3 regions of the Luxibacter massiliensis genome follow, and region 2 is predicted to be linked to each of the others. Evidence: predicted binding sites of a transcription regulator. Region 2 holds the regulator's gene; each other region holds the start of a gene.
What was found. The regulator Rex, encoded in region 2, represses fermentation and respiration genes when NADH is low (regulators of the CRP and FNR family bind a similar motif). The targets are predictions, from matches to a motif close to ATTGTTAANTANTTAACAAT.

Region 1: a site for Rex is predicted at 2,920-2,939, ahead of rsxC (electron transport complex subunit RsxC). Genes of this name have one in related genera too.
Region 3: a site for Rex is predicted at 3,915-3,934, ahead of EFA47_RS10370 (complex I 24 kDa subunit family protein). Genes of this name have one in related genera too.

What each region holds. Positions count from the first base shown of each region.
Region 1 is NZ_UWOE01000001.1:1,833,995-1,844,945, forward strand. Features, by position in the region: gene EFA47_RS08470 (RnfABCDGE type electron transport complex subunit G) at 1-420, opposite strand, end outside; gene EFA47_RS08475 (RnfABCDGE type electron transport complex subunit D) at 420-1,352, opposite strand; gene rsxC (electron transport complex subunit RsxC) at 1,372-2,691, opposite strand; gene rpsA (30S ribosomal protein S1) at 3,066-4,145, opposite strand; gene ispH (4-hydroxy-3-methylbut-2-enyl diphosphate reductase) at 4,126-4,986, opposite strand; gene cmk ((d)CMP kinase) at 4,999-5,655, opposite strand; gene EFA47_RS08500 (DUF1648 domain-containing protein) at 5,753-6,091, opposite strand; gene EFA47_RS08505 (BaiN/RdsA family NAD(P)/FAD-dependent oxidoreductase) at 6,154-7,383, opposite strand; gene EFA47_RS08510 (MurR/RpiR family transcriptional regulator) at 7,376-8,332, opposite strand; gene EFA47_RS08515 (hypothetical protein) at 8,545-9,522, opposite strand; gene EFA47_RS08520 (aminopeptidase P family N-terminal domain-containing protein) at 9,851-10,951, opposite strand, start outside.
Region 2 is NZ_UWOE01000001.1:1,616,551-1,627,501, reverse strand. Features, by position in the region: gene EFA47_RS07445 (NAD(P)H-hydrate dehydratase) at 1-1,272, opposite strand, end outside; gene EFA47_RS07440 (redox-sensing transcriptional repressor Rex) at 1,378-2,022, opposite strand; gene abc-f (ribosomal protection-like ABC-F family protein) at 2,296-4,224, shown strand; gene EFA47_RS07430 (NADP-dependent isocitrate dehydrogenase) at 4,391-5,587, opposite strand; gene EFA47_RS07425 (GntR family transcriptional regulator) at 5,589-6,269, opposite strand; gene EFA47_RS07420 (2-isopropylmalate synthase) at 6,292-7,680, opposite strand; gene EFA47_RS07415 (phosphoglycerate dehydrogenase) at 8,078-9,241, opposite strand; gene serC (3-phosphoserine/phosphohydroxythreonine transaminase) at 9,243-10,325, opposite strand; gene ilvB (biosynthetic-type acetolactate synthase large subunit) at 10,362-10,951, opposite strand, start outside.
Region 3 is NZ_UWOE01000001.1:2,231,307-2,242,257, reverse strand. Features, by position in the region: gene EFA47_RS10380 (glucosidase family protein) at 1-2,496, shown strand, start outside; gene EFA47_RS10375 (carbohydrate kinase family protein) at 2,734-3,771, shown strand; gene EFA47_RS10370 (complex I 24 kDa subunit family protein) at 3,987-4,460, shown strand; gene EFA47_RS10365 (NADH-quinone oxidoreductase subunit NuoF) at 4,464-6,350, shown strand; gene EFA47_RS10360 ([FeFe] hydrogenase, group A) at 6,363-8,063, shown strand; gene EFA47_RS10355 (bifunctional folylpolyglutamate synthase/dihydrofolate synthase) at 8,239-9,537, shown strand; gene folE (GTP cyclohydrolase I FolE) at 9,531-10,085, shown strand; gene EFA47_RS10345 (HD domain-containing protein) at 10,199-10,714, shown strand; gene folP (dihydropteroate synthase) at 10,728-10,951, shown strand, end outside.

The DNA of each region.
Region 1 (10,951 bases), 220 kb from region 2:
TGCTTTCATGCCTAATCCCGCTGTCTCATTGATAGAAAGCATATCAATCCCCTTTACGGTCCCGTCATTTAAGATCCCTACGGAGATCTGGATATCCCCAGCATATCCCTCATGGGAAGTGGCCGTAATAACATATCCGATCAGCTCGCCATTTTTATCCTCCGCCTGGGCCACCTCCGTGATATCTTCACCTGTATATCCGGCGCCTTGCAGCACTTCGGATGCTTTTGAGCCATCGAAATCCGTATAGCTTTCAAAAGATGCCGCATCTGGCAAAACCGTTCTGTATGCCTCCTGCTTAGTATTTTCTTTGGCCACTGCTATAGGGTTTTTCGTCACCTCATAAACCAACCCCAATAAAACTCCCGCAATTAAAGTGATTGCCGTAAGTATAAACGTGTTTTTTGCTATTTTATTCATTATTTCTCTCCTCCTTTACCAAATGGTTTTGGAAGAGTAACCTTCTCAATCAGTGGGACTAAAAGGTTACTGATGATAATCGCATAGGAAACCCCTTCTGCCGAACCCCCAAAGAGCCTGAAAAGTCCGGTCAGAAGTCCGAGGCAGATTCCATAAACAATCTGGCCGCTCTTTGTGATTGGCGATGTGACATAATCCGTTGCCATAAACCATGCGCCCAGCATCAGGCCGCCGCCGCACAAGTGTGCTGTTATAAAATAGGGGTCAAACCCATGGCCGCCAAAAATGGAGATGAAAATAACAAATGTCACAATATATGTACCTGGGATTCTTAAATCAATCACTCCCATCAGCAGCAGGAACATAGCGCCTATCATAATCGCAATCACTGATGTCTCCCCGATTGTACCACGGATATTTCCAAGCAGCATATCCATCGTATTTACGGCATTGCCCGCCCTCATTTCTGCCAGGGGGGTGGCTCCTGTCACGCCGTCATATACAAAATATGTCATGCGGCCTGTGAAGGAAATCAACAGAAAACATCTTGCTCCCAGCGCTGGGTTCATAAAATTCTGCCCCAGTCCGCCGAAAAGCTGCTTTACAACAATAATGGCAAACACAGAACCCAGCGCCCCCATCCACAAAGGCAGTGTGGGCGGCAGGTTCAGCGCAAGCAGAAGTCCCGTCACAACTGCGCTGAAATCCTTGATTGTGACGGTTTTATGCATCAGCCTCTCATATATGTACTCAGCCAGCACCGCAGAGGCAGTAGTAACAACTACCAATAGCCATGCATTCTCATGCCTGAAATTATAAATCCCAAAAATAGTGGCCGGAAGCAGTGCAATAGTTACCATCAGCATAATATTGCCGCTGGTTACTTTGTCCCGTATGTGCGGTGAGGATGATATGTTTAATTTCTCGTTCACTTTTAATTCACCTCTTTTGTTATTTTTTCTTTCTGTTTGCCAGGGCGATTTTCCTCATTGACCCTATGGACTGCTTGAGCGGCCTCTTTGCAGGACAGACATAGCTGCAGGAACCACATTCCACGCACTCCAGGCCGTTTTGTGCCGTAAAGGTCTCTTCGTCATGTCTTTCTGCATAATCCGCCAGCCTAGAAGGAATAATACGGCTGGGGCACACTTCCACACAGCGGCCGCAGTTTATACATGGGGTGGGTTTTGACTTTGCCACTATATCCTCCTTAAACGCAAGGATGGAGGAAGAGGTTTTCGTAACCGGCGCATCCAGGGCCACCATGGCAAACCCCATCATGGGACCGCCCGAAATCAACTTTTCAGGCTCTGTCTTAAAGCCTCCTGCAGCCTGAATAAGCTCCTGGTGGCTTGTGCCTAAAAGAACCCGGAAATTTCCAGGCTTTGCTACAGCATCCCCGCTGACAGTCACGACTCTTTCCATCAAAGGCTTTCCCTTGACCACCGCCTGGTCAATGCCTATCAGGGTTTCTACATTATCCACAATGCATCCTGCATCAGCCGGCAGCATGGCGGCGTGTATGGCGCGCCTGGTCACCGCATAGATCAGCTGACGCTCCGCACCCTGGGGATACTTCGTCTGAAGCGCTTTAACCTCCATGCGGGTTTCCCCTTTTACGGCCTCTTTAAGCTTTTCAATGCAATCCTTTTTATTATCCTCCACTGCAAAGATACCTTTGGCATTCTTGAACAAGGATAATACAACCCGCATTCCACTCACGAGTTCTTCCGTATTCTCCAGCATCCTGCGGTAGTCTGCAGTTATGTAAGGCTCACATTCCGCACAGTTTGCAATAATATACTCTATTTTATCTGGCTCTTTAGGAGAGAGTTTTACCTTTGTAGGGAACCCGGCGCCTCCCATACCTACGATGCCAGCCTCCCCGATTTTATTTATAATTTCCTCCTCTGTCATCTCCTCTAAAGGTTTGGCCGGTTCATACGCGACCTCCTGGTACTCCCCGTCATTTTCTACTACTATACATTCTACCTTGCTCCCCGAAGGGTTAAAATGCTTTTCCAAACCCTTTACAGTACCTGACACTGACGCATAAACAGGAGCTGACACAAAGCCTCCCGCCTCAGCAATCTTCTGGCCTTTTAACACATGGTCGCCCTTTTTTACCATAGGATTTGCAGGAGCGCCTATATGCTGCGAAAGAGGATACACCAGACTGCCTTCAGGCAGTATAGCAGTAATGGCCTGGTCTTTTGCCAGACTTTTTCCGTCATTGGGATGAATTCCGCCTTTAAAAGTCAAAAGCCCCATTCTCAATTACCTTCCTTTCTCTTTATGCAATACTAGAATATGTTTGATTATTACTTCCGCCAAAATAAGTGCCCCAGCCTGCCAGGCCTCTATACAGACAAGAAAAATGCCGGCAAACAGGACATATATGGCACATGTATCAGCCTCAAACATACTCTAATATTGTACTAAAAATTGTATGCAAAATCTAGTAAATATAAACATTTTCTTGCATATAAATCGGTACATCTTGTCGAATATTTAACACAGCCACGCCGTCCTTGGGACACTAAATTTCCGGTACGAGAAAAAGAGACACTGGAATATTATTCCTGTGCCTCAAAATTCTATAACAGAGAATCAAAAACCTCTCTTTAAAAACCTATTTAGTACGATTATTCTGTATCTGCCTGATCCTGTACTTCCGGCTCCAACGCTTTCATGCTCAGGCTGATCTTCTTGTCTGCCTCGTTCAGATCCACAATCTTAGCTGTAATCTCCTGGCCGATTGAGAGGACATCAGAAGGTTTCTCCACATGTGCTTTGGATATCTGGGATACATGGAGCAGTGCATCCACTCCAGGCGCAAGCTCTACAAAAGCGCCAAAGTCTGTCATACGTGCGACTCTTCCTGTTATAACATTGCCCACAGCAAAATCTTCTGCTGCATGTGCCCATGGGTTCGTCTCAGGGAATTTGAGGCTAAGAGCAACCTTTGTATCATTGATGTCCTTCACAAGTACTTTCAGGGAATCCCCTACCTGGAATACCTTCTTCGGGTTCTCAACCCTGCCCCAGGACATCTCAGATATATGCAGCAGTCCGTCTACGCCGCCAAGGTCTACAAAAGCGCCGAAATCTGTTACGTTTTTAACAGTGCCTTCAATTGTATCCCCAACCTGCAGTTTCGCAAATAACTCTTTCTGCCTTTCGGCCCTCTCCGCTACGAGGAGCTGCCTCCTGTCGCCGATCACACGGTTCCTTCTTGGGTTGAACTCACTGATTACAAACTCAATCTCCTGCCCTTCATATTTACTTAAATCCTTCTCATAGGAGTCTGACACAAGACTTGCCGGAATAAATACACGAGCCTCTTCAACTGTGGCACATAAGCCGCCCCCCAGAATCTGTGTGACAGTAGCCTTTAATACTTCTTTATTTTCAAAAGCTTCTCTGAGTCTTTCATTCCCTTTCTCTGCTGCGAGCCTCTTATATGTGAGCAGCACCTGGCCCTCTCCATCATTTACTTTCAGAACCTTCACAGTCATCGGATCGCCCACGGAAACAACAGTGGTCAAATCTACAGACTGGTCATTGGAATATTCACTTTTTGTAACAATTCCGTCTGCCTTATATCCAATATTCAGGATAATCTCATCCGGCTTCACATCAATAACAGTCCCCTCGACTACCTCTCCGTTATGAATAGTTTTGAATGACTCGTCTAACATTTGTTCAAAAGATAATTCTGACATTATTTTGAACCTCCTCAATTATATTGTTGGGCGTGGATGCCCCTGCTGTAATACCTACTGTTTCCACTGACCCTAATTGATTCAAATCCAAATCGTCAAGTGTCTGTATATAGTACGTATCCTTACATGCTTTCTGGCATATTTCAAATAACTTCTGGGTGTTGGAACTATGTTTGTCGCCAATCACTATCATAGCATCCACCTCTTCTGCAATGCTCTGTGCTTCAGTCTGACGCTCTTTTGTGGCACCACAGATTGTATTTAAAACACTTACATCATAACTCTTTTCAGAAATAATTTCAACTAATTCTTTAAATTTATTGTAATTAAATGTCGTCTGGGAGACAATACAGACAGCATCCTCCTTATTTAACGGAAGCCTTTTGGCATCTTCGGCGTCTTGGACTACTGCCGCCCGGTCAGCAGACCACCCCCTGATCCCCTCCACCTCGGGATGGCATGGATCGCCGATAATCACGATATGTTTCCCTGACTGGCTCTCTCTGCGGACAATATTGTGTATCTTTTTGACAAAAGGGCATGTGGCGTCAACAATTTCAAGTCCCCTGGCCTCCATTTTCTTATAAATGCGCTCTGGTACGCCATGAGACCGGATAATCACAGTCCCTCCTGCAAGGCTCTCTAACTCTTCCTCTGTTCTTAAGACCTGGACGCCCTGCTTTTCCATATCTTTCACAACCTCTTCATTATGGATGATGGGGCCATATGTGTAGATTTCCCTGCCCTGCTCTTTTCCACTGCCAAGCTGGCCGTACACAGTTTCTACCGCCCTCCTGACTCCAAAACAAAAACCAGCTGTCTTAGCCCTAACTACATGCATAATTTATACTCCTCATTTACAAAACTTGATAATTGCCTCCACAACCTCCTCAATGGCCATGTCTGAGCTGTCTATCAGATGTGCGTCCTCTGCCTGTTTAAGGGGGGCTATATCCCTGGTCATATCACGCATATCACGTGCCTCAATATCTTTCTCTATGGCCTCATAATTGCAGGACTCCCCTTTTTCTGACAGCTCTTCATAACGTCTCCTGGCCCTTGTGGCAATGCTTGCAGTGAGGTAAATTTTCACATCCGCATTGGGAAGGATATGTGTGCCAATATCCCTGCCATCCATAATTACATCCTCTGTCTGTGCCAGATTCCTCTGAAGCTCCAGCAGCGCTTCCCTTACACTGGGAATAGCCGAAGTGACTGAAGCCATATTTCCAACAGCCTCATCTCTGAGCCGGGAAGTCACATTCTCACCGTTTAAAAACACCTGCTGGCTCTCTCCCTCATACTTGATGCTGATATCCGCTTTTTTACAGGCATCCCCAATCCTTTCTATATCTTTGGGGTCAATGCCGCAGTCCAGGAAGTAAAGTGCCATGGCACGGTACATGGCACCTGTGTCCACATAAATATATCCCTTTTTCTTTGCAACCAGCTTTGCTATGGTACTCTTTCCGGCGCCTGCCGGCCCATCTATCGCAACATTATATCCCATTTCTATCTCCTTTTATCTGAATTTGAAAACTCTCTTATAATTCTCACTTTTTGACTTAGCCAACCCCAGCCGGCGGCTTTTTAACTATGGCCAGGGGTTAAAAAACAACGGACAATACCAACGCCTCCCCTAGAATTATAAATAAGCAGAGGCCGCTTACAATCCAATTATATTGTATGTCACTTAAAAACATCTTTGAATGCGTAAGGCAGTATTTTATCTTTTTACCCCCTGTAAGAAGCATAATCAAAAGCTGCAGTATGGGAAACAAAAATATTTGTATTCTTCCTGAATGGTCGTCCGCTATTCCACTGGCAGTAAAATGCATAGGAATTTGGGCGGGCAGAAAGAAAAATACTATCAATGTAAGTATCATCCCTGCCCCTGTAATAACCCATGAGAGTCTTCTGCTGTTTATAAACTCTTTGAATTTCATATGCTATACCTTCTTTCCAGAATTCTCTAAAATCCCCTTCATTTGTATTGGCAAGCTCCTCCCTAAACAATAGAATTGCCTGCCAAATATGCGGTGGACCATGCAATCTGTAAATTAAAACCTCCGGTGAGGGCATCCAAGTCCAGCACCTCCCCCGCAAAATAAAGTCCTTTCACAAGTTTTGACTCCATCGTGCCAGGATCTATCTGCCTGACATCAACGCCCCCTTTTGTAATAATCGCTTCTTGAAAGCCTCTCAGTCCAATGAGGGTCATATCAAATTTTTTTATGGCCCCAGCAAACTTAATCCGCTCTTTGCGGCTGACTTCATTCACTTTTTTATCCGGCGAGATTCCGCTGCGCTCAACCATAACCGGCCTAAGCTTTGCCGGAAACAGCCTGTCCACGGCATTTTTAAACTGCCGGTTTTTATTCTCCTCAAATTCTCTTAAAATCCTCTGGTCAAGCTGATCTAAGGACAGGGCCGGCTTTAAGTCTATGGACAGAGTCAGCTCCCTCTCTTCCAGCAAGGGCCCCACCTGGCTGCTGGCACTGAGAATCACAGGACCGCTTACTCCATAATGTGTAAACAACATTTCACCAAATTCTTCATATATCTTTTTATTGCCATCGTAAATACATACATTTGTATTTTTGAGGGACAACCCCTGCAGCTCCTTGACAAACTTCTCTTTCACTTCCATAGGCACCAGAGACGGGCGAAGCTCTGTCACATGGTGGCCGCACGACTGGGCAAAACGGTAGCCATCCCCAGTGGAGCCTGTGGAAGGATAAGAGATGCCTCCTGTGGCCACAATACATGCCTGGGCCTTAATCCTTCTCCCGTCTTTCAGCCGGATACAGCAAAACTCCCCATCCTTTGCCTCAACTGAAACGGCCTCCATATGTAAATGTACCTCCACATGCAGCCTTTTCAGTTCAGCTTTCATAGCAGAAATAATATCCGAGGAGTGATCCGAGGCCGGAAACACCCTGTTCCCTCTTTCTATTTTTGTTTTAACCCCCAGCTCTTCAAAAAAAGCAATTGCCTGCTCATTTGTGAAACTGTAAAAGCCGCTGTACAAAAACTTAGGATTGCTTGCAACAGCTAGGAACAAAGTATCCATATCCCCTGCATTTGTCAGGTTGCATCGCCCCTTCCCGGTAATAAACAGCTTTTTTCCTAGTTTTTCGTTCTTTTCATATATGTGCACCTCGTGGCCCTTTCTGGCTGCAAAAATCCCGGCCATCATCCCTGCGGCGCCGCCGCCTATTATGGCTACTTTACTCATCACTAACTCCTTCTGCCTTTCCTGATGTTATGGGCATTGCCTCACTTACATGATTCAGTTCGTCCCCACTGTATACTTGGTACTCCCCCCAAATTTCCTCCAAAGTCTCAAGAGTCCTTATGACTTCTTTCTGCTTCTTCATACAGAGGGCCACAACCAGTGCATTCACCACGCTAAGCGGGGCCACAAGAGAATCTACAATCGAGGCCATATCGCTTCTGGCAATCAGGTTACAGGAGGAATACAGATTCATAGGGGAATGCACGCTGTCTGTCAGAGTAATTACTTTTGCCTTTCTGTTGCTGGCAAACTCCAGAGCTTTCAAAGTACGCATGGAATATCTGGGAAAGCTGATCCCGATGATCACATCTTCTGCATTAATGCGGATCAATTGTTCAAATATCTCACTGGAGCTATTTGTATTTACAGCTGTCACATTCTCACATATTAGATTCAGGTAAAATGTGAGGAAAGAAGCAAGGGGCGCACAGCTTCTGATTCCGATCACATATATTTTCCGGGCATTCAAAATTGTATCTATAGCGAGCTCAAAGGCCTTTTGGTCAATGCTTCCCAAGGTCAGTTTAATCTTCTCAATATCGGACTGCAGCACAGTGGCCAGTATTTCAGACTGGCTGATCCTCCCATAGGTCACCTCCATCCTCTGGATAGAATTCAGCCTGTTTCTGACCAGCTCCTCCAGTGCTTTCTGAAAGCCAGGATACCCTGTATACCCGAGCTGAGTGGCAAACCGGACGACGGTAGATTCACTGACCCCCACTGTTTCCCCCAGCCTGGCTGCTGTCAGGAATACAGCCTTGTCGTAGTTCGCACATACATAGTCAGCAAGCCTTTTCTGTCCCTTGCTGAGTTTTTTATATTTTTCTTCAATTCTCAACAGCAGCTCATTGGTGCCGTTCTCACTTACGTTCAATTTATTTTCACCCACAGTAGCTCCTCTTCTTAGAGTATCATTTATGATAAGATCTGCCCGTTTGCTGATTTAACATTCTGATTATACAATACGGGCATTTTCTTTGCAAGGATGTTCTAACTTGCCCCAAAGGGCACCCCATAATTCATGTCCTTAGGACGGGTGGGCTTTGTCCATTAAGGTATTGATTTTGACTTCAGGCTGAAACAGTTGTGGAGAGACACCGCTTAATAGTCCGACAGACCCAACAACATATCAAACCCAAGGGCGGAAGATCCTTCTGTATCCTCCTGGCCATCTTCATCCGCAAACATTTCTATCCCTGAAAATGTAGCTCTTGCGGTATCGAACACTTCTTTTAATGCCAAATAACAATCTACCACGTCTGGCCGCGTCATATTTGCATAAAATACTACATAGGTATTGGTCATCTGGAAAATATCACTCTTTTCTTCTTCTGGCAATTTTAACGTATCTGCTGCAGACACTATACGTTCTAATCTAACTAAATCCTCTCGAAATATTTTAGTCAATAGCTCAATATGTGCTTTAGGAGTCCTGGAGATATCCAAAATTGCCTTAGCTCTTTTGCTTTTCCCCGAGGCATGCTTAGGAAATGCTGCTTCATCATAAGAAATACGTTTCTGCCTCCTATCGAAAGGAGTCTTTTTAACTTCTCCACCATCTTTCGTCAATCCAAACCAATCTTCATAGGCATTACTTATATCCTCTGGCCTTGTTATAATTGGAGTGTCAAATGGGTCAAAACAATTGCCTGCACTTTCAAAATCTACTTCTCCGCCCCTTTTGAGTCCTGCTTGTGCAAGCAGGCCCGGCTCATATTGTTCTGAATAATTCTGCAAAGCAAGGATTTCAGAGATTTTAGGCTTACTCCCTTCATGGGCGCCGTCCTCTTGTGCCAATAGGACTTTCGGAACTTCTGTAATTTTAGCCATAAGCATGGACGTCATCGGCCCTATTATACCTTCGTATTCTTCCTCTGATAATACTAGCGTTGAAGATACTATTTTTTCTCCAAGCTCTTTAGCAATCATTTTTTCTAATTCCACTAATTCATCCCCTTCAATAAATTGGTTTTTTATTCTCTTTGCCATTCCATGGGTTTTTTCAGATATTATCTCCATAAGAATATTTATACATGCTGCCAATCTTAAATAGGGATCATCTGGATTTGCTGAGGGCATAGGGATGCCTTTGCATAAAGATTCCCCTATAAAATATTGGATAATCCCCTGATTTATGGGGGCCTCCCTCAGCCCCTCCTGTAGTCCTGGATCCTGATGCTGGATATTTGTTTTAGGTTTTGTTCTTTTTCTGGATGAACTTTCCTTAGAAACTTGTATATACATTTTTAGCACCTCCTTGTGAAAGGATTATATACCAGCTTATTTTATAAAAGAGATATATTTCATATCTTGGGGATTATTGGAGTATATTGCCCTGTTTTTGTCCTTTAGAAATTCCCACATAAAAAAGGATAGTGCCTAAAGCGCACCATCCTTTTTTGTTAGGCTATATAGCCTGCGTATACTTCTTAAGCCATTCTTTCTCCTCTTCTGCCAGATGAGGGGCAATCAGCTCATATACTTTTTTATGGTAATCGTTGAGCAGTTTCTTCTCCTTCTCTGTCATCAGGTCAGGGTTTATGGCATCCAAATCAATGGGCACAAATGTAATTGGCTCAAAATACATAAACTGGCCGTACTCATTCTTTTCTCCCTTGCATACAAGAAGCTCATTTTCTGTACGGATACCATGTGACCCTTCAATATAAATACCCGGTTCATCTGTGATAATCATATTCGCCTCAAAAGGATGTATCTCGTTGGGCCTGAACTGCCAGCGGAAACCTGTAGGTGGTTCGTGGATATTGCCGAGATACCCCACCCCATGTCCGGTACCATGGTTAAAGTTCAGGTTCTGCCTCCAGAATGGCTCCCTGGCCACATAGTCCAGATTCATGCCAGTACAGCCATACAGGAATCTTACATCTGCCAGATTCAGCATACTGACAGCTACCGCTGTAAAATGGTCCTTCTCCTCCTGGCTGATCTCCCCAAGGGCCACAGTCCTTGTAATATCTGTTGAGCCTTCATAATAATGGCCCCCTGTGTCTGTCAGGAAAAGCGCCCCTTCCTTTAACTCCACATTTGTCTCAGGCGTGGAGGTATAATGCACGATTGCCCCATGCTCTTTGTATGCGCAAATGGGTTCGAAACTAGGCCACAGGAAATTCTCCTGCTCTGCCCTCAGCGCTTCCAGCTTGTCCGAGGCGCTGAGTTCTGTTATGACTTCTTTCCCCACTGTATTCTTCAGCCAATACATAAATTTCGTATGTGCAACACCATCTTTGATGTGCGCCTTCCTGATATTCTCAATCTCCACGTCATTTTTTACAGCTTTCATGAGGACTGTAGGGTTCTCCTGCTTTACTGTCTTTACGTTCTCAGGAATATTATTATAAAGGGCATAATTCATCCTTCTTGGATCTATTAAAACAACATCATCTGCTGAAAATCCTTTTACAGCCTCGTAGACATCATTGTATGGGTGTATGCAAACATGGTTCTTCTTAAATTCCTCCAGAATTTCAGTGTTAAACTTTCTCTCATC
Region 2 (10,951 bases):
TGTCGTATTTACAAAGGGATGTTCTCCTGCCTTCATGACGAATGTGCGTGCATCTTTCAGCGCGCAGACAATATCATACCGGCCTGTAAACTCTCTTATTCTGGTAAGACGCTGATCCTTTAGTTCTCTGACCGGACAGTCCAGCAAACGGGCCATTTCTTTCATGTGGGGAGTCAATACCAGGGGACATTCTTTCTTTTCTAAAAGTTCCAGATGTCTGCTCAAAAGATTCAGTCCATCTGCATCGACAACACAGGGCACTTTTGCTTCCCTCAGCGTCTGGGCCAATAATTTCTCTGCTGTTTTACTCTGCCCAAGGCCGCATCCGATACAGACAACATCTGCCCAGGAAAGCAGGCTTTTAAACCGCTCCTCTTCATACTCCCTGTATGTGGCCAAAATCGCCTCAGGGAGCTGCTGCTGGAGGATCACCCGGTTATCCTCAGAAGTATAGATCTGTACAAGTCCCGCCCCACACGTGTAGGCAGCCATAGCACTTAAATAAGCTGCCCCTGACATACCTGGACTCCCGGTAACCATCAGGACTCTTCCGTATGTACCCTTGTGTGAATCCGCCTTTCTCCGGGGCAGAAGCCTTTGCAAGTCTGCCTTATGGTATCGGAAACACACTCCTGTCTCTTGTTCAAATATATGCCCGCTAATACCAATATCCTTTGTCACAACCTTGCCTGCAGACAAATATCCGGGGTACAGGATGCATCCCAGCTTTGCACATGCGAAAGCAACTGTCAGATCTGCTTTAAAAGCAATGCCCAGTACCTGCCCCGTGGCAGAACAGATCCCGGATGGAATATCCACTGCTGTCTTGTGTCCCTGCAAGGCATTCATTGCCTCTATTATGCTGCGGTACCTGCCTGATACTTCCCGGTTGAGCCCCACGCCAAAAACAGCGTCTACAATACTAGTATATTCTCCGGCCTCTATTGTTGTGACTATAGGGACTTCTGACTTATCTGCTATCCGCATCTGCAGCCGGCATTCTTCACTCATAGATTCTTCCCGGCCCACAAAAACGGCTGTGACCTGACAGCCTTTTCCCTTCAGAAGCCTTGCAACTGCAAACCCGTCACCACCATTATTTCCTGATCCACAGACCACAAGGGTCTTTGTCAAGTCTGCCCCATCCTGTTCCATGGCCTCCACAACGGAGAGCGCCGCCCGCTCCATCAGCACCAGGGATGGGATGCCTATCTCATGGATGGTATAACTGTCTGCCCTCTGCATCCATTCTCCTGTAGGCAAATATTCCATATTCCAGCCTCCTTTATATTTTGTGGGAACAAAGAAAGTCCCCTCTGAAATGAAACAACGTGTAAAAAAGACAAGCTGTCCTTAATACACGTCTGATACCCTTCTTTATTTTCCGTGGTCTTCCTGATAGCGGCTGATTGTATATGACAAGCGCATCAGGCTGTCAGACAAATGCACATTCTCCACAATAATGTCTTCCGGCAGGTTCAAATCTGTATGTGCAAAATTCCAGATAGCCCTGATTCCATTTTCTATAAGCATCTCAGCTACTTCAATGGCTTTTGACTTAGGGATAGTCAGCGCGGCAATCTCAATATCTGACTGACTTACAAAATCCTTCAGCTCGTCCATCATCCGGATAGGGACTCCCCGGATAGCCACCCCTTCCAACCGGGAATTCACATCAAAAAGTCCTTTAAGAATAAACCCATTCTTCTCAAATGACGCATAATTGGCCAACGCCTGCCCTAGATTTCCGGCTCCTATGATAATCATATTGTGAGGCCTGTTAAGTCCCAGAATCTTTCCGATCTCCGTATAGAGGTACTTTACATTATAGCCATATCCCTGCTGGCCGAACCCACCGAAGTTATTTAAATCCTGCCTGATCTGGGAAGCAGTCACATGCATCTTTTTACTCAAATCATTCGAAGAAATGCGTTCTACCCCTGCATCTAAAAGCTCACCCAAATATCTATAGTATCTGGGCAGCCTCCCTATCACTGCCCGTGATATCTCTCTGTCTTCCACAGTTATCGCCTCCAAATTTGTTCTGGGATGCATTCAGTAACCTGCAGGTACTTAAAAACCTGGATTATCAAACACATCTTTGCCTTATTATATAGAATTGTAAGAACAAAGTCAAATTTTTGTTGTATTTCGGTTTATTTCCGCTATAATAAAATGGGTATTGAACAAGGAACGTATAAATCCTGTATACGCCGGGAAGGCCTGGGGCAGGCCCTATCCGGCCTGCAGGATCTTGCATCATATTAAATTTATTTGGATTACAGGAGGCTGTCTATGGTATTGGCATGTCACAATCTTACTAAATCTTTCGGGGAACAGCTCATTGTACAGAATGGAGCTTTTCATATAGAAGACAGAGAAAAAACTGCACTGGTAGGCGTAAATGGCGCCGGGAAATCCACAATCCTTAAAATGATCGTGGGCGAAGAGCCGGCAGACGGGGGAGAGATTATTCTGACAAAAGGTAAAACTTTAGGGTATCTGGCCCAACAGCAGCATCTGCAGAGCGGACTCTCTATTTACGAGGAGGTAAAAACAGCAAAAGCTGATATCCTTGCATTAGAAGCGCAGATACGGCTTGCTGAACAGGAACTTAAGACATTAAGCGGCGATGCCCTTCATAATAAACTGGAATCTTATCACAGGATGGTATCTAGATTTGAGTCTGAAAATGGTTATGCATGTGAGAGCGAGCTGGCCGGTGTATTGAAAGGCCTTGGTTTTTTGGAGGAGGACTTTTCAAAAATGACTGACACTCTGTCAGGGGGGCAGAAAACCCGCGTATCCCTTGGCAAGCTGCTGCTCACCAGACCAGATATCCTCCTGCTGGACGAGCCTACCAACCATTTGGATTTAAATTCCATCACATGGCTGGAAACCTACCTCATGAATTATCCAGGTGCTGTTTTTATCGTTTCCCATGACCGATTCTTCCTGAATCGGGTTGTCACAAAAGTTGTGGAGATAGAAAACGGCGAAATACGGATGTACCTGGGCAATTATAAGGCATATGCAGAGAAGAAACAGCAAATCAGGGATGCCCTGCTCAAAGAATATTTAAACCAGCAGAAGGAGATACAGCACCAAGAAGCCGTGATTGAAAAACTGCGCTCTTTTAACCGGGAAAAGTCTGTCCGCCGCGCGGAAAGCCGCGAAAAAATGCTGGATAAGATGACACGTATTGAAAAACCCAAAGAGGCCGCAAAGGACATGCATTTTTCCCTGGAGCCATCCTGCCTCAGCGGGAATGACGTCTTAACTGTCAAAGGACTTTCCAAAAGTTTTGGCAGCCAGACCTTATTTAAGGACATAGACTTTGAGATTAAGCGCGGGGAGCATGTAGCCGTCATCGGCGACAACGGCACAGGCAAAACGACTCTGCTGAAAATCCTGAACCAGGTCATCCCTCCGGATGCCGGAGCCTTTACCCTTGGCTCCAAGGTGACTATCGGATATTATGACCAGGAACACCATGTCCTGCATGAGGACAAAAATATCTTCGAAGAGATTTCCGACGCTTACCCATCCCTTACGAATACTGAGATACGAAGCACCCTGGCTGCATTTCAGTTTACAGGAGATGAAGTATATAAACTGATCCGGGATCTTAGCGGAGGCGAAAAAGGAAGGGTCTCTCTGGCAAAACTCATGTTATCTGAGGCCAATTTCCTTATTCTGGATGAACCTACGAACCATTTGGATATTACCTCCAGGGAAATTCTGGAAAAGGCTTTGAATGAGTATACCGGCACTGTGCTCTACGTATCTCATGACCGGTATTTTATTAACCAGACGGCAAAACGGATTTTGGAACTGGTAAACCAGACATTTATAAACTATATTGGGGATTATGATTATTATCTTGAAAAGCGGGATGACCTCACTTCACTATATGCCCCCCAATTGTTACATACATCCCCTGAAGGCCAGGCTGCCCACGGTAATAAAGAGAGCGATTCCCGGATCAGCTGGCAGGAGCAAAAGGAGCAGAAGGCCCTGAAGAGAAAACGGATGAATGATTTAAAGCGCACAGAGGAGCGCATTTCCATCCTGGAGGAAAGAAACTTAGAGATTGATCAGCTTATGTCCCAGGAAGAGATTTATTCCAGTTCCGTAAAGTGCCAGGAACTGGCTCTTGAGAAAACCGCCAATGATGAAGAACTGGAAAATTTATATGAAAAATGGGAGGAACTGGCCGAGTAGGCCGTCCTCCCATTCTGCTATAAGCAGATCCTTTTATTCCCACGAGCAAGGAGCCCAAGCGGACATGTTTATATGTCTGTTTGGCGGCTGCCGCGAGGGTCTCATACCCCGATGCTTGCATCGCTGCTAGTTTGATGCCCCGTATGCTTGCATCGGGGTCTTTGACTTATAAGCGTTTTGCTATTTCTTTAATAAACTCCTCGCTGTTTAGCACAACAGGATTCTCAATGGTTGTAATCAACGCTAAATCCTTTGTCATGCTTCCTGATTCGATGGTATCAATGGTGGCCTTCTCCAGCCTGTCCGCAAATTTCATCAGTTCACTGTTCCCATCCAGTTCCCCCCTCTTTCTGAGGGCGCCTGTCCAGGCAAAAATAGTAGCTACGGAATTGGTGGAAGTCTCCTCTCCTTTTAAATGTTTATAGTAGTGCCTCTGCACTGTCCCATGGGCAGCCTCATACTCATAATACCCCTCTGGTGACACCAGGACAGAAGTCATCATAGCAAGGGATCCAAAAGCTGAAGAAACCATATCGCTCATCACATCTCCGTCATAATTCTTGCAGGCCCAGATATAGCCTCCCTCAGATTTCATAACCCGCGCCACTGCATCGTCAATCAAGGTATAAAAATACTCAATACCCGCCGCCTTAAATCTTTCGTCAAACTCAGTATCATATATCTCCTGGAAAATATCTTTGAAGGTATGGTCATACTTCTTAGAAATTGTATCTTTTGTGGCAAACCATAGATCCTGCTTTGTATCCAGAGCATAGGAGAAACAGCTTCTGGCAAAACTCTCAATAGAACCGCAGAGGTTATGCATACCCTGAATAATCCCAGGCCCCTCAAAATTATGTATAAGCTCTTTTGTCTGCGTGCCGTCTTCGGCTGTGTATACAAGCTCCGCTTTCCCGGCTCCCGGTATTTTCATCTCAGAACCTTTATACACATCCCCGTAAGCATGTCTGGCAATGGTTATCGGCTTCTTCCAATTTTTTACGCAGGGTTCGATTCCCTTTACCACAATGGGCGCCCTAAAAACAGTGCCGTCTAAAATCGCACGGATGGTGCCATTGGGGCTTTTCCACATTTCCTTCAGGTCATATTCCTCCATGCGGGCGGCGTTGGGTGTGATTGTCGCACATTTTACAGCCACTTTATATTTCTTTGTGGCATTGGCAGAGTCAATTGTCACCTGGTCATCTGTCTCATTTCTATATTCCAGTCCCAAGTCATAATATTCTGTGTTAAGCTCAATGTGAGGCTTGAGAAGGTTATCCTTGATCATCTTCCACAAAATACGTGTCATCTCGTCCCCGTCCATCTCCACAATAGGTGTGGCCATCTTAATCTTTTCCATCTTATCTGTCTCCTTCTGCTAATTCTTCATAACCTTGTCTCTTCAAGTTCTGTATGACATGCAGGATATGCTCGTTGGCAAGCTGTTCTGCAAGATCCTTATCCTTATCCTGGATGGCGCGCAATATTTGCCTGTGTTCACGCACAGACTTGCGGGCGCGCTCCTCCGACACCACAGAATATTTACGGGCAGCCTGGACATACTTATGGAAATCCATCAGCAAATGGCCAAGAATCCTACTGTTGGAAGCCGCATACAAAATTGTATGAAACCTGTTGTCAAGCTCAGCTATCTGATCCGCGCTGCCTCCTCCCTCCCTCTTCATATGGAATTCAGAGAGCATCATAATCTCCTCCAGCTCATCCAACTGCTCCTCTGTAATATTTTCCGTGGCCCATCTGGCGCACAATCCTTCCAGCATAGAGCGCATAATATAAATATCTCCGATATCTTTGGCCGAAATCCCGGTAACATATGCCCCTTTATTGGGAATAATAGTCACCAGGCCCTCCAGCTCCAGCTGCCGCAATGCTTCCCGCACAGGAGTGCGGCTGACTCCCAGCTCCTTCCCGATTGTATTCTCCCGCAGTTCCTCGTGTTCTTTATATTTACCTTCCAAAATGCCGTCCCGGATTTTTTGAAAAACACGGCTGCCCAGGGAATTGTCCTGATATTCATCCATATTCTGCCTTATGCCTCCCAGGTTAAAGTGTTATATGCCTGTCTTGGCATATAATATCTATTTTGGCAACTAATTCTTCATCTGTCAAGACCGTAACCCTGCCGCCCTCATATTCATGATCCACCCAGGCCTTTATTTCCTTTACAAGCTCAGAATCTTTATCCATCTGCCTTTCCTTAGGAAGTTTATAATACCCATTTATCCAGTAAGCAATCCCTGCAGTGCCTGAAGTATTGGATACAGACACCATAGCCGGCCTGTTTAAAAATTTTTCCGTATCAAAAATATTATAGATTTCCTGATTTTTCAGCATTCCGTCAGCATGGATCCCGGCCCGGGTCACATTAAAATTCTGGCCGGCAAACGGCGTCATGGCAGGAATATGGTACCCAATTTCCTTTTCATAATATTCCGCCAGCTCCGTGATGGCAGTTGTATCCATGCCGTCCAATGTGCCCCTAAGCTGTGCATATTCAAATACCATGGCTTCCAGAGGTGTATTCCCTGTCCGCTCCCCAATGCCAAAAATAGAACAATTAACACCGCTTGCGCCATAGAGCCACGCTGTTGTAGAATTATTCACTGCCTTATAAAAATCATTATGCCCGTGGAACTCAATCAGCTCGCTGGGAACCCCGGCATGGATCATAAGGCCATAAATAATCCCCGGTATGGATCTGGGTATCACTGCCCCTGGGAAATTCACTCCATATCCCATTGTATCACAGACACGGATTTTCACAGGAATCTTGTACTCCTCCTTCAGCTTCATCAATTCCAAGCAGAAGGGGATGACAAAGCCGTATATGTCAGACCTGGTGATATCCTCCAAGTGGCATCTTGGCCTGACTCCAGTCTCCATACATTCTCTGACCACAGACAGATAATGGCTCAGGGCCTCCCTTCTGGTCATTTTCAGTTTATAAAATATATGGTAATCCGAACAGCTTACAAGTATTCCTGTTTCTTTGAGCCCGATTTGCTTAACCAGCTCAAAGTCTTTTTTATTTGCCCTGATCCAACTGGTTATTTCAGGAAATTCATATCCTTTCTCCAGGCACTTATAAACCCCGTCTCTGTCTTTTTTGCTGTACAGAAAAAATTCACTCTGCCTGATTTTCCCTTGGGGCCCTCCCAGTCTATGTAAATAGTCGTAAATCGTGACGATCTGTTCCGTTGTATAAGGAGCCCGTGACTGCTGTCCGTCGCGGAAAGTTGTGTCTGTTATCCAAATTTCATCGGGCATATTGTGTGGGACGATTCTGTCATTAAAGGCAATCTTAGGTATTTCCCCATACTGAAATAGATTCCTGAACGTATTCGGGGTTTCCACATCAACAAGAGGATACATATGCTCCTCTAGCTCTAAAAGGTTCGTGTGCTGGTTTAAAAATACTTTTCTGTTCTCCAATTTCTAGCTCCTCCTGTATTTTCCAGTTTGGTTTACAAGTCAAAGGCCCCGATGCAGGCATTGGGGTATTAGACCCTCGCGGCAGTGGCCAAATGGACATGTAAACATGTCCCCTTGGCTCGTTGCCCGCAGGAATAAATTTGTATCCTCGTATAATTGTATACACTTATACATTTTTTGTCAATCATGTTTAGCATAAGCAGGGCCTGACAGCCAATGACAGCCTGCTATCTCCCGCCCTATATCTGGGGCAGCCAAATACCTGGGGCAGCAAACCCGCTTATGCTCGCAGTCCGCAGAAATAAAGGGTATTCCCCGCAAACAAAAATGACAAACCTGGCTGTGGTTTATGCATTCCTGCCCGGAGAATACCCCTAACTTCTTAACATCGTATTTCTTATATAATCACTCTGACCTTTAACACGCCTTCGATCTGAGCCAATGCTTCTTCTACATCCCTGCTCACTTCCCCGTCAATATCTATCATTGTATAGGCATACTCTTTTTTACTTTTATTCGCCATCAGGGAAATATTCATATTAGCCTTTGCCAGAAGTCCGGTGAACTGGCCAAGCATATTCGGTATATTATGATGCAGTATTGTAATCCTGGATCCGCCTGTCTTTATTCCCATATCACAGTCAGGGTAATTGACTGAATGCGTAATGTTTCCGTTTTCCAGATAATCTTTTGCCTCTTTCACCGCCATTCTCGCGCAGTTATCCTCAGATTCCTCCGTGGAAGCCCCAAGATGCGGGATTACAATAGCGCCCTTCACGCCTGTTATCTCTGGTGTGGGGAAATCTGTCACATACCCCTTTACTTTTCCTGCCACAAGGGCGTCTACCATATCCTCTGTATTGACAAGGACGTCTCTTGCAAAATTTAAGATAACTATGTTCTCTTTCATCAGGCTGATGGCATCTTTATTGATCATCCCCTTTGTATCTTCAAGGGCAGGGACATGGATGGTAATGTAATCGCATTCCTTGTACAGCTCATCGACAGTCTTTGCGTGATGGATGCTGCGGGACAGCTTCCAGGCAGCGTCCACAGATACATAGGGGTCATACCCATACACATCCATCCCCAGATGGGTGGCTGCATTGGCCACCAGCACGCCGATGGCACCAAGGCCGATTACTCCCAGTTTCTTCCCCTCCAGCTCTGTGCCTGCAAATACCTTTTTCTTCTTCTCAGTGATTTTGGCTATGTCGCCATCTTCCTCATTTTCCTGCACCCAGTTGATTCCTCCGATAATATCACGGGCAGCCAGAAGCATTCCTGCGATTACCAGTTCCTTTACACCGTTTGCATTGGCCCCCGGTGTATTAAACACAACAATCCCTTTCTCTGCACATTTTTCCAAAGGGATATTATTGACTCCTGCGCCGGCACGTGCAATCAACTTTAAATTGTCGTCAAACTCTATATCATGCATTCCGGCGCTTCTTACGAGTACTGCATCCGCCTCCTGCATATCCTCAACTTTCACATATTGGCCGTCAAACTTTTCCAAGCCTACCTGGGCAATGGGATTTAAACAATGATATTTAAACATTTTACAGATTCTCCTTCTCAAATTTCTCCATAAAGGCCACCAGGGCCTCCACTCCTTCATAAGGCATCGCATTATAAATACTTGCCCGCATCCCGCCTACACTTCTGTGCCCTTTCAGATTTTCCAGGCCTGCCTCGTGGGCTGCCTTCACAAAGCGGGCATCCAGCTCTTCATCTCCTGTTATAAAGGGGACATTCATAAGAGAGCGGTCTTTGTGCTCCACAGTGCCCTTAAAGAGTTTGCTTTGATCGAGAAAACTATATAAAAGCTCTGCCTTCTTCTCATTGCGTACCTTCATGGCATCCAATCCCCCCAGGGATTTCAGCCACTGGAATACTTTTCCGCATATATAAATCCCATATGCAGGCGGTGTATTATAAAGAGACTTTGCATCTGCATGGATCTTATAAGTGAGCATGGCCGGAGTCTTAGGAAGTACATCCTCCGTAATCAGATCCTCCCGTATAATCACAATCACGACACCTGCCGGGCCGATATTTTTCTGTGCCCCTCCATATAAAAGTCCATATTTAGACACGTCGGCCGGTTCAGACAAAAAACAGGAGGAGACATCTGCCACCAGTGTTTTTCCTTTTGTATCCGGCAGCTGATGGAACTTTGTGCCGTAAATCGTGTTGTTCTCACAGATATATACGTAATCTGCATCCTCGGATATATTGAGGTCAGAACAATCTGGGATGTAAGAAAATGTTTTATCCTCCGATGAAGCAATTTTATTTACTTTCCCATATTTCCCCGCTTCCGCTGCGGCCTTCTTGGCCCACTGGCCTGTGACTATATAATCAGCTACTTTGTTCTTCATAAGGTTCATAGGAATCATGGCAAACTGCTGGGACGCCCCTCCCTGAAGGAAAAGCACCCTATAATTGTCTGGAATCCCCATGAGTTCCCTCAGGTCAGCCTCTGCCCTATGGATGATTTCTTCAAAGGCTTTTGAGCGGTGACTCATTTCCATAACCGACATGCCGGTTCCTCTGTAATCTAACATTTCTGCTGCTGCTGCTTTTAGGACCTCCTCCGGCAACACTGCCGGCCCTGCTGAAAAATTGTACACTCTGCCCATTTCATTTCCTCCCGAAATTATTTAAATTCACATTCCTTATTTCTGTTCCATATCCTTTTCGTCAAATGCATCACTGATTGCCGCCCCCGGCGCCACCATAGGCCATACTTTGTCATCACTGTCTATCTGGCAGTCAATCACAACCGGCTGGTTCATCTTAAGCGCCCTGGCAAAGGCCTCCTTAAATTCTTCCCTGGTAAAAGCCCTGATTCCCACTGCACCCATGGCCTCTGCCAGCTTCACAAAATCCACAGCATCGTTTAAAACAGTAGCCGAATAGCGCTGCTCATAGAAAAAGTTCTGCCACTGTCGGACCATCCCCAGCACATGGTTGTTAATGACTACCTGAATTATGGGGATATGATGCCTGACAGCAGTGGCAATCTCATTCATATTCATGCGAAAGCACCCGTCCCCTGCAATATTGACCACTGTCTCTTTTGGGCAGCCAGTTTTAGCGCCCAATGACGCGCCTAAGCCGTATCCCATAGTTCCCAGGCCGCCTGATGTCAGCAATGTGCGGGGCCTTGTATATTTGTAATACTGTGCTGCCCACATCTGATGCTGCCCCACCTCTGTCACCACAAGGGCATCCCCTCCGGTCTGCCTGTAAATCTCTTCTATTA
Region 3 (10,951 bases), 610 kb from region 2:
CAGTATGAAAGGATCCGGCCGCTCTTCCACCTGGCCCCGGAGTGCGGGACCTTTGGGTATATTCTGAGATTGTACAGGAGATCGGGCATATGGAATTTTCAGATACAGCACCGAATGCTGGAGGATGACGGGGAAGCTGTCATACGCACGGTGAGAAGCCGGGATCTCTTTCACTGGAAGATGCCGGCAAAAATCAGCGGCCTGTTAGAGAGGGGGGAACATATTCCCGTCTACTGCCAGAAATGCGGGTTTGAAAACTGGGCCGGCAGGATTACGTCTGTATACTGGTTTCAATGGGATGGGCACGTTTATGAGCTGGCCGCATCAGATCATACGGGGGGAGCATATAGCAATTTTTTATCACAGGTCTTTGAAAAAAAAGGAGGATTACTTGTACCTCTGAAAGCTGCCAGACATATCCGTCTCTGGAAAAGAGAATGGAGGGATGTGAGGTTGGAGGAAGATTTCTGTGAGAATCTAAGGTTCCGCATTTCACCAGGGGTCTGGCCGGACATTCAGATTAAGGAAGGTGAGGGAGCCGGGGAGGATATATATGCCGCCGCCTTTGAACTGCTTTTAAAAATTGATATAAGAGACTCTGAAGAAATAGAGATTGCAATATGTGGATGCCATATTTTGTGGAACCGTAATACGAAAAATTTGGTGTGCAGGGGTGCCCAAATGCGGGCAGAACCCCAGGAGAACCTACTTTGCCTGCAGCTTTGGTATGACCAAGGGATTATGGAAATACTGGCACAGGGGCATGTCCTGGTGGAGTTCTTTGAGAGGGAGTGCCCTGCAGAAGCCAGTCCCAAGGAAGGAATTGCAGGGAATATTGACTTTAAGGTTCCAGTGCAGGAATCTGAAATCCTTCTGGTGCGGGACAGAAAACAATCAGCAGTAATCATGTCGGCAGAGCTTTTTGGGTTGAGAAGTACCCGTTATCCAGAGGAATATAAAGGGATGGAGGCGGCTAGTGGAAAGCTTATCTATGATAGTCCCTCATTCCAGATTTATGACACGTATATTAGAGACCAATGTTACGGTGAGCCTCCGGCATATGTAATGGACAGAGACAAAGTACTCTCATGGCCCAGGGTCACGGAGGAATTCTGCTGGAGAAAGACTCCCTGGGGAGATATGTGCAGGCAGATACATAGAGGCCCCTTCCACCAAATACCTGACAGCCTTGGAAAGTTCCCTGAACTGTATACGGGAATCCCTGTTTTGGATGTGGCATATAACATAGCATGCGAGGTGTTTTTCCTCTGCAGTTCAGAGGATTACGCCATGCCCGGCCAGGAAGGGATGTGGGGCAGTGGTTTGTTCCAGGGGAAAGGGGAAGGCTTTGGTGTATGGCTAAGAGATACGACCCATACAGCAATACGGTGCGGTACCCTGTTAGACCGGGAGGGGGCATACCGGACGCTGCGGTATACGGCATCAAAGGGATTTGACAATGGCGCAGACGGACTTGCCATGCCGGCAGTGGGGATATGGGATTATTATTGTGTGACAGGGGATGTTTCCCTGATCTATGATACTTGGGGAGATCTGTGCGGCAGGATGGAGGAGGCCTGCAGGCATTTTGACCCTGCCAGGGGATTGGTCAAAGCCTGCCAGTCTACCTCTAACGACGCATTCGAGGAGGCAGAGGCAGGCGGGTACTGCCTGAGCACAGAGATTTATTATATGGAAGCGTTTCTTTGTATGGAGCGGATGGCCTGTCTGTTGGGAGAAGAAAATAAGATATTCGGGCAGTATGGGGATATAGGGCGCCGGATGCGAGAGAGGATCAGGAAAGAATTCTGGAAGGAGGAGGCAGGGTATTTTACAAGCGGCCCGAAGGGAAGCGATGCTTGGGCGTATAGTATGTGGGAGACATCAGGCGCGGAGGGCGCGGTGTGGGGCAGATTTAAGATTGCAGGCCCGGGACAAAAATACCGGATGCTTGAACAGATGGAGCAGGCCGCCATGACGGAATTTGGCCTGGATTTGTTTCCCTGCCGGAAAGAGAAAAACCATTTCTGCCATAGCAGCTGGGGCGTGTGGAATGCCGGAATTGCAGCTGCGGCCTGTGAGACAGGCAACTTTGCGCTTGTCTGGAAACTTTTAATGCAGCAGGTGAGAAATGCTATAATCAATAGAACCTTTTATGAAGTGGTGGATGTGGACACAGGAAGGGCATGGCGGTGGCCTGGGCAGCTATGGCATGCGGCGGGATTTATATCTACAATTTTTTATGGCCTGCTGGGCATAAGCTATGATGAAAAAGGAATGTACCTGAATCCTGTGTTTTGTCCAGATACGGAAACCACAGGACTTCACCAGATACGCCTTACAGGCCTGCGTTTTGGCAAGGGTGTTTATGATATAGTCAGTACGCCGGGGGGAAGGCAGATACTTTTGGACGGACAGGAGGTATCCTATATACCGGCAGAGTTAAGCGGCAGACATGAAGTAGACATCAAGGTATGCCCCCAGGGCACCCCGTAACACATGTCCTTCGGACAGGTGGACTACGTCCAATAAGGTATACCCCCAGGGCACCCCGTAACACATGTCCTTCGGACAGGTGGACTACGTCCAATAGGGTATGCCCCCAGGGCACCCCGTAACACATGTCCTTCGGACGGGTGGACTACGTCCAATAGGGTATACCCACAGGGCACCCCGTAATACATGTATTTTGAGTATCATGATAAAATGGATGGTTTTAAAGGAGGAGAGGAAATGAGGAAAGGAATTGCAGTTGCAGGCAATCTGATTGTAGACCATGTAAAAATAACAGATATCTGGCCAGCCAGGGGAATGTTATGCAATATAGAAAAAGAATACCGGTGTATTGGAGGATGCGCCGGGAATACAGCGGCAGGCCTGGCAATTATGGATAGCTCCATCCCCCTTTCCTGTTATGGGCGTACAGGGACGGATGAGGATGGTGAATTTATACGCAGCCAGTTAAAAAAACTTGGGGTGCCTGTGGAAGGCATACAGTATTCACCAGAGGAAAGCACTTCTTATACAGATGTTATGTCCGTGAAAGCTACTGGAGAAAGGACTTTTTTTCACAGAAGAGGGGCAAATAAAGAATTTGTACTTTCAGAGGAGGAAATAGCCTGTATGGAGGCATCCATCTTACACATAGGGTACGCGCTTCTGCTGGATGCAATGGATGCCAGGGAGGAGGTTTATGGGAGCGTGATGGCAAAGACACTTGCGATGGCCCAGAAAAGAGGGATTCAGACATCCATGGATGTGGCCAGTGAGGAGGGCGGGCGGTTTGGCCAGGTTGTGGCGCCCTGCCTGAAGTACTGTGACTATTTTATAGCCAATGAAATAGAAGGGGGGAATATCACTGACATTACCCCCCGGGATAGGCAGGGGAATATTGACAAGAAAAAAATAAAAGAAATTTTACTGCGTTTACACCGTATGGGTGTGGGGACGCTGGCTGTAATCCATGCACCCGAGGGGGGATACGCCCTGGACTGCCAGGGGAACTATTGGGAGGCCCCCGGATTTTGCCTCCCAGAGGGTTTTATAAAAGGCAGCGTGGGGGCAGGGGATGCCTTCTGCGCCGGCATGCTGTATGCGTTATACCAGGAGTATCCGGTTAAGGAGGCGCTGCAGTTTGCCAATCTATCTGCAGTGTGCAGCCTGACAGCGGAAGATTCCATCAGCGGCATGAGGCGTCTTGCTGAGATGGAAAGGCTCGGGATAGAATTGGCGAGGGGGATTTCTGAAATAGCCCAACGGCACAGGCCATGAATTCTAAATCCAGGTATACATTGGAGATACAGAATTTTGCCATAAATTGAATCTTAGATACGGCGGGCGCCTGTCATATTTCCCTATTATTTTTTTCGATTTCATATTGATTATTAGTGGAATTTAACATATAATAGTGCTTAATTGATAAAATTTTAACTATATAATACATATGCTCAGTTGATAAAGAGAGTATATTTTAAAGGAGGTATCCCATGTTAGAACAGACCTATTATGATAAGGCTGACGAGATCATAGCATCACACGGTGACGAACAGGCATCCCTTATCCCTATTATCCAGGATATTCAGACTGAATACCGCTACCTTCCGCCAGAGCTTCTAAGCTATGTTGCCAGTAAGCTGGGAATCAATGAAGCCAAGGCCTACAGTGTAGCGACTTTTTATGAGAATTTTTCTTTTGAGCCAAAAGGAAAATATATCATAAAAGTATGTGACGGGACAGCCTGTCATGTGCGCAAATCTATTCCCATCCTGGAAAGGCTTTACAGTGAGCTGGGACTCTCAAAGGACAAAGCTACAACGGATGATATGCTCTTTACGCTGGAAACCGTCTCCTGCCTCGGCGCCTGCGGACTTGCGCCGGTCCTGACAGTAAATGATAAAGTATACCCGGCAATGACCCCAGATGCGGCGGCAGAATTGATTCACGAATTGAGAGGAGCTTAGAAAATGGAAAGAATTAAAAACAGAGAGGATCTGGGGCAGGTCCGCAAGGCTTCAAAGATACAGATGGAGAGCAGTAAATGCAGAGTGCTGATTTGTGCGGGAACCGGATGCCTGGCAGGAGGATCAGGAGCTATATTTGACAGAATGTGTGAGCTGGCAAAAGAGAATCCAGATGTGGAGGTTCATTTTGGGCCTGAGATCGCCCACGGTGACGGCGCAATCGGAGTTAAGAAAAGTGGATGCCATGGTTTCTGTGAGATGGGCCCCCTGATGAGGATCGAACCCCATGGTATTTTGTATACAAAAGTACAGCCAGAGGACTGTGACGAGATTTTCCACAGGACAATAGAAAAGGGGGAGCCTATCCGGCACCTGCTTTTTAAACAGGATGGAGTAGAATACCAGAAGCAGGAGGACATTCCTTTTTATAAGAAGCAGACAAGAAATGTCTTGAAAAACTGCGGCCATATTGATGCTGAGCACATTCAGGAATACATATCCACAGGCGGCTATTGTGCCTTGGAAAAGGTTTTGTTCGAAATGAAACCCCAGGAGGTTATACAGGAGATTACAGAATCTAACCTGCGGGGGCGTGGGGGCGGCGGCTTCCAGACAGGTTATAAATGGTCCCAGGTGGCAAGGCAGCCGGAGAAGGTGCGCTTTGTAGTCTGTAATGGGGATGAAGGTGACCCGGGGGCATTCATGGATAGAAGCATCATGGAGGGCGACCCCCATAAGATGATTGAAGGCATGATGATTGCCGCCTACGCTGTAGGCGCACAGGAGGGGTATGTCTATGTGCGCGCAGAGTATCCTCTGGCAATCAGCAGGCTGAAGCTGGCCATTGAACAGGCCGAGAGCTGCGGACTTTTAGGCGATAATATCTTAGGGACAGGTTTTTCCTTCCGGCTGCACATTAACAGAGGGGCGGGCGCTTTCGTATGTGGGGAAGGAAGCGCCCTGACAGCCTCCATCGAAGGAAACCGGGGGATGCCCAGGGTGAAGCCTCCAAGGACAGTAGAGCAGGGGCTGTTCGCCAAGCCGACAGTCCTCAATAACGTGGAAACCTTTGCCAATGTGCCTATGATTATCCAGGAGGGGGCCCAGTGGTTTAAGAGTATTGGGCCAGAGAACAGTCCCGGGACAAAGGCTTTCGCCCTGACCGGAAGCGTGAAACATACGGGATTGATTGAAGTTCCTATGGGGACTACCTTAAGAGAGGTCATCTACGATATTGGGGGAGGCATTAAAGGAGACGGAGAGTTTAAGGCTGTACAGATAGGAGGGCCTTCAGGAGGATGCCTGATAACCCCTCATCTGGACGTAGAGCTGGATTTTGATTCTTTAAAAAAGATGGGGGCAATGATAGGCTCAGGCGGACTGGTAGTCATGGACAGCCGTACCTGTATGGTCGAGGTGGCCCGCTTCTTCATGAATTTTACACAGAACGAGAGCTGCGGAAAATGTGTTCCCTGCCGGGAAGGTACAAAAAGGATGCTGGAGATTCTGGAAAGGATCGTGGCGGGAAATGGAAAACCAGAGGATTTGGACCTGCTGGAGGAACTTGCCACCACGATCACGGAGACTGCACTCTGCGGCCTGGGGAAAAGCGCGGCGCTGCCGGTCATGAGTACTTTGAAACTGTTCCGTGAGGAATATTTGGAGCATGTTGTTGAGAAGAAATGTACTTCCCACACATGTACTGCACTTCGGAGATTTATTATCAGTGAGGAACGGTGCAAGGGATGTTCTAAATGTGCAAGGAACTGTCCCGTAGGCGCTATCAGCGGAAGGATAAAGGAACCATATGTGATTGACAATGAAAAATGTATTAAGTGCGGCGCCTGTGAGAGTGCATGTGCTTTCGGCGCAATACATATAGAAGGGTAGGAGGAAAAGAGCATGGGTTTTATAACAATTAACAATAGAAGAGTGGCTTTTACAAATGAGAAAAATGTTCTTTCTATCATACGTAAATCTGGAATTGACCTTCCTACATTCTGTTATCATTCTGAGCTTTCTACATATGGGGCCTGCCGTATGTGCGTAGTTGAGGATGACAGAGGAAGAATCTTTGCATCCTGCTCAGAGATCCCAAGGGACGGCATGGTGATCTACACCAATACACCCAGGCTGCAGCACCACAGGAGAATGATTATTGAACTGCTTCTAGCCTCCCATTGCAGGGATTGTACGACCTGTGGGAAAAACGGAGTCTGTACTCTGCAGAAGCTGTCAAGGCAGCTTGGCATTACCAATGTCCGTTTTGAGAATAACAAAAAGCAGCTTCCCCAGGATGCCACATCAGATTGTGTAATCCGGGATCCAAATAAGTGTATTCTCTGCGGTGATTGTGTGCGTACCTGTGATGAGATACAGGGACTGGGGGTATTGGATTTTGCTTTCCGGGGGTCTAAAATGCAGGTGACTACAGCATTTAATAAAGATCTGGCACATACAGACTGTGTAGGGTGCGGGCAGTGCCGCGCAGTATGTCCTACCGGCGCCATCACAATCAAGCAGGATGTTGAGCATGTATGGAAGGTCCTTGCGGACAAAAATATCAGGGTTGTGGCCCAGATCGCCCCTGCAGTGCGTGTGGCAGTGGGAGATAAGTTTGGTATTAAAAAGGGGGAGAATACATTGGGCCGCCTTGTCGCAGCTTTGCGCCGCATCGGGTTTGACGAGGTGTATGACACCAATTTCGGCGCAGACCTTACTGTGATGGAAGAGGCGGAGGAGTTTTTGCACCGGCTTCAGGCAGGGGAACATCTTCCTCTGTTTACTTCCTGCTGTCCGGCATGGGTCAAATTCTGTGAGAATAAATATCCCCAGTATCAGAAGCATCTTTCAACCTGCCGTTCCCCTCAGGCAATGTTCGGGGCGCTTATCAAGGAAGAAGCACGTATGAAAGGGCAGTCAGAGCCAAGAAAGACAGTGGTGATTTCGATCATGCCCTGTACGGCGAAAAAGGCAGAGATTAGAAGGCCCGATCAGTTTAATAAGGGGGAACAGAACGTTGATTACGTGCTGACTACCACAGAGATTACACGAATGATCCAGGAGGCGGGAATTGACCTGGCCCAGGTGAAACCAGAAGCTTTGGATATGCCTTTTGGCATTGCGTCTGGGGCAGGGGCCATTTTCGGAGTAACAGGCGGAGTAACAGAGGCAGTTCTGCGGCGCCTTGTGAACAGCAACCGCGCCGAAGATTTAGAGGCCATCAGTTTTACAGGAGTGCGCGGTGTGGACGGCATTAAAGAGGCGTCTGTCAAACTGGGCGACCGTGAAGTTAAAATAGCGGTAGTAAATGGCCTGCAGTGCGCGGCAGAGGTGCTTGAGAAGATAGAATCTGGGGAAGCATACTATGATTTTGTGGAAGTCATGGCATGCAAGAGGGGCTGCATTGCCGGCGGCGGGCAGCCAGTGCCCATTGGCCCCAGGACGAAAAAGGCCAGGCTGGAAGGCATTTATAAGATTGACAGCCTTGCACAGATTAAGCTTCCGAATGAGAATCCGATTATTACAACAGTTTATGACGGTATCCTGAAAGGGAAAGAACATGAGCTGCTGCATACAAGGGATGAAAGCCTGGCTCAGTAGATCGAGGATTTAAGTAGAAGGGCAGAAGCGCCAACCAGCAGGGATATAAGTATGCCAGGCTGGCTGGCGTTTTTTGTTTCACTCCTATTTTCACTTGTAGGAAAGGGATTTTAGTGCTATTATTGACAACAGTGGCATATCGCCATTTATAAATAAGAGAAAGGAAACGAGAAACGTGACCTATAAAGAAGCAAGGGTATATTTGGACGAAGTGTCGAAATACGGAAGTGTACTTGGCTTGGATACGATTCGAGGTCTGTTGCGTGAACTTGGGGATCCCCAGGATGACTTAAAGTTCATACATATTGCAGGAACGAATGGAAAAGGCTCTGTGCTTGCGTATATTTCGACTATTTTAAGCAAGGCAGGGTACAGGACCGGCAGATATGTTTCACCGACAGTGGTTTCCTATTTGGAGCGGATTCAGATAGACGGAGAGTGGATATCTGAAGAGGAGTTCGCGGAATCAGCAGGGTTGGTTCAAAAAGCTATTGCCCGCATGGAAGCTAAGGGGGAGACAAGTCCCACTGTGTTTGAGGCGGAAACGGCAATAGCTTTTTTGTATTTCAAAAAAAAGAAATGCCACATTGTGGTACTGGAGACAGGCCTTGGAGGAACGTTGGATGCTACCAACATTGTAAAGAACACACAGGCTGCAGTCTTTACTTCTATCAGCCGTGACCATATGGGGTTCCTGGGCGGTACGCTGGAAGAAATAGCAAGAAATAAGGCCGGTATTATTAAATATGGCTGCATCACTGTGACAGCCAGGCAGGAGCCGGAGGTCATGGAGGTATTAAAAGAAAAGGCCGCCCAAGTAAAAAGCCAGTTGATTACTGCGTTTCCCGACAGGGCAGAGGTCACTGACGTTAGCTGGAGTGGGCAGAATATAAGCTATGGAGATTACAGGAATCTCAGGCTGAACCTGGCCGGCATACATCAGGTGGAAAATGCGTGTCTGGCCCTGGAGGTATTGGAGTCATTGAGGGGCCTGGGATATACTGTCTCTGGGGAAGCAGTCCGGGAAGGGTTTGCAGAGACAAGATGGCCTGGCCGGTTCGAATGTGTCAGCCAAAATCCATTGTTTTTTGTGGACGGAGCCCACAACGAAGGGGCTGCAGAAAGGCTTAAGGAGACAGTGGAGGCCTGCCTGCCAGGAAGGAAATTGATTTTGATCATGGGGGTATTCCGGGATAAAGAATATCATAAGATTTTACAGACCATGGGGCCTATGGCAGAGAAGATTTTTACCGTAGACCTGCCGGATAGACAGCGCAGCCTGCCTGGGGAGGAGCTGAAGAAAGCGGCGGATATGTACTGTCCCCGGACAGAGGCGGCAGCGGATATCCCCGGGGCGGTAAAATCGGCATGGAGGGAGGCAGGGGCAGAAGGCACCGTATTAGCTTTCGGCTCTCTGTCTTATCTGGGCCAGGTAAGAAATCTGGTTAAACGTATGGGGGGAAAACAATGGTAGATCAGGAGAAAATAAAACAGGCAGTAGAACTTCTGCTGGAGGGGATTGGGGAGGATCCCAAGAGAGAGGGACTCAGCCAGACGCCCAGCCGTATTGCCAGGATGTATGAGGAAATATACGGCGGCATGTGGGAAGATGCAGCCCAGCATCTGAAAAAAACATTTCATGCGGATAATAATGAGATGGTGGTGGAAAAGGGCATTACTTTTTATTCCACCTGTGAGCATCATCTGCTGCCCTTTTACGGGAAGGCACATATAGCTTATATACCGGACGGGAGGGTTGTGGGGTTAAGTAAACTGGCCCGGACAGTGGAGGTGTTTGCCAAAAGGCTGCAGATCCAGGAACAACTGACCGGGCAGATTGCAGACGCCCTTATGGAGAACCTGGGGCCAAAAGGCGTGCTTGTCATGTTAGAGGCAGAACATATGTGCATGACAATGCGGGGCATTAAGAAGCCGGGCAGCAGGACAGTGACCTTAGTAAAACGGGGGGTGTTTGAGGAGGAGCAGGAGCTGGTAAATCTCTTTTTCCAGATGCTGCGGTAGAGACGCCCATTCGCATAAAAAGGTGCCTGGGGCTGGCCAGCTGTGACTGGCCGGGCACTATCTATATGAGGGCGTCACGGCAGAAAATAAAATTTGAGGAGTGGGGGGATCTGATGGACGTAAGGATGTACAGGCAGGTGGAGGGTATGCCCAGACTGGAGGCAGTCAGGAACCATCCTCTTTACAGAGAAAATTACGGCCTTTTAGAGGAGGCGGAGCAAAAAAGGGAATTTTGCCGGCATCAGATGCCGCATCTTCTGGATGTGGCCAGAATTGCATATATTTTGAACCTAGAGAGAAAGCTGGGCATTGAAAAAGAGGTTATTTATACGGCGGCACTTTTGCACGATATTGGGAAATTCGGGCAGTACAGAGATGGAATACCTCATGAGATTGGGGGAAAAGAAATTGCCAAGCAGATTTTAAAGGATTTAGCCGTGTTTTCTGAGGATGAAACCTGCAGGATCCTGCAGGCGGTAGGTGAGCATAGAAGGCCCGGCGACGGGGTTTCTCTTTTGGGTTCAATCCTTTATGAAAGTGATAAATTATCCAGAGCATGCTATATATGTGAAGGGGAATCTGCGTGCAATTGGAGCAGGGATAAGAAGAACATGGAAATTAAATTGTGAAAGGGTGATGCAGATGAAAATAGGCGGTAAAGAGTTTGACACAGAACATCATATATATATCATGGGAATCCTGAATGTGACACCGGATTCTTTTTCAGATGGGGGACAGTATAATTGTCTCGATAAGGCTTTACAGCATGCCCAAAAGATGTGTGAGGAAGGGGCGGATATTATTGACGTTGGCGGAGAGTCCACCCGCCCGGGACATAGGCAGATCACAGATGAGGAAGAAATAGA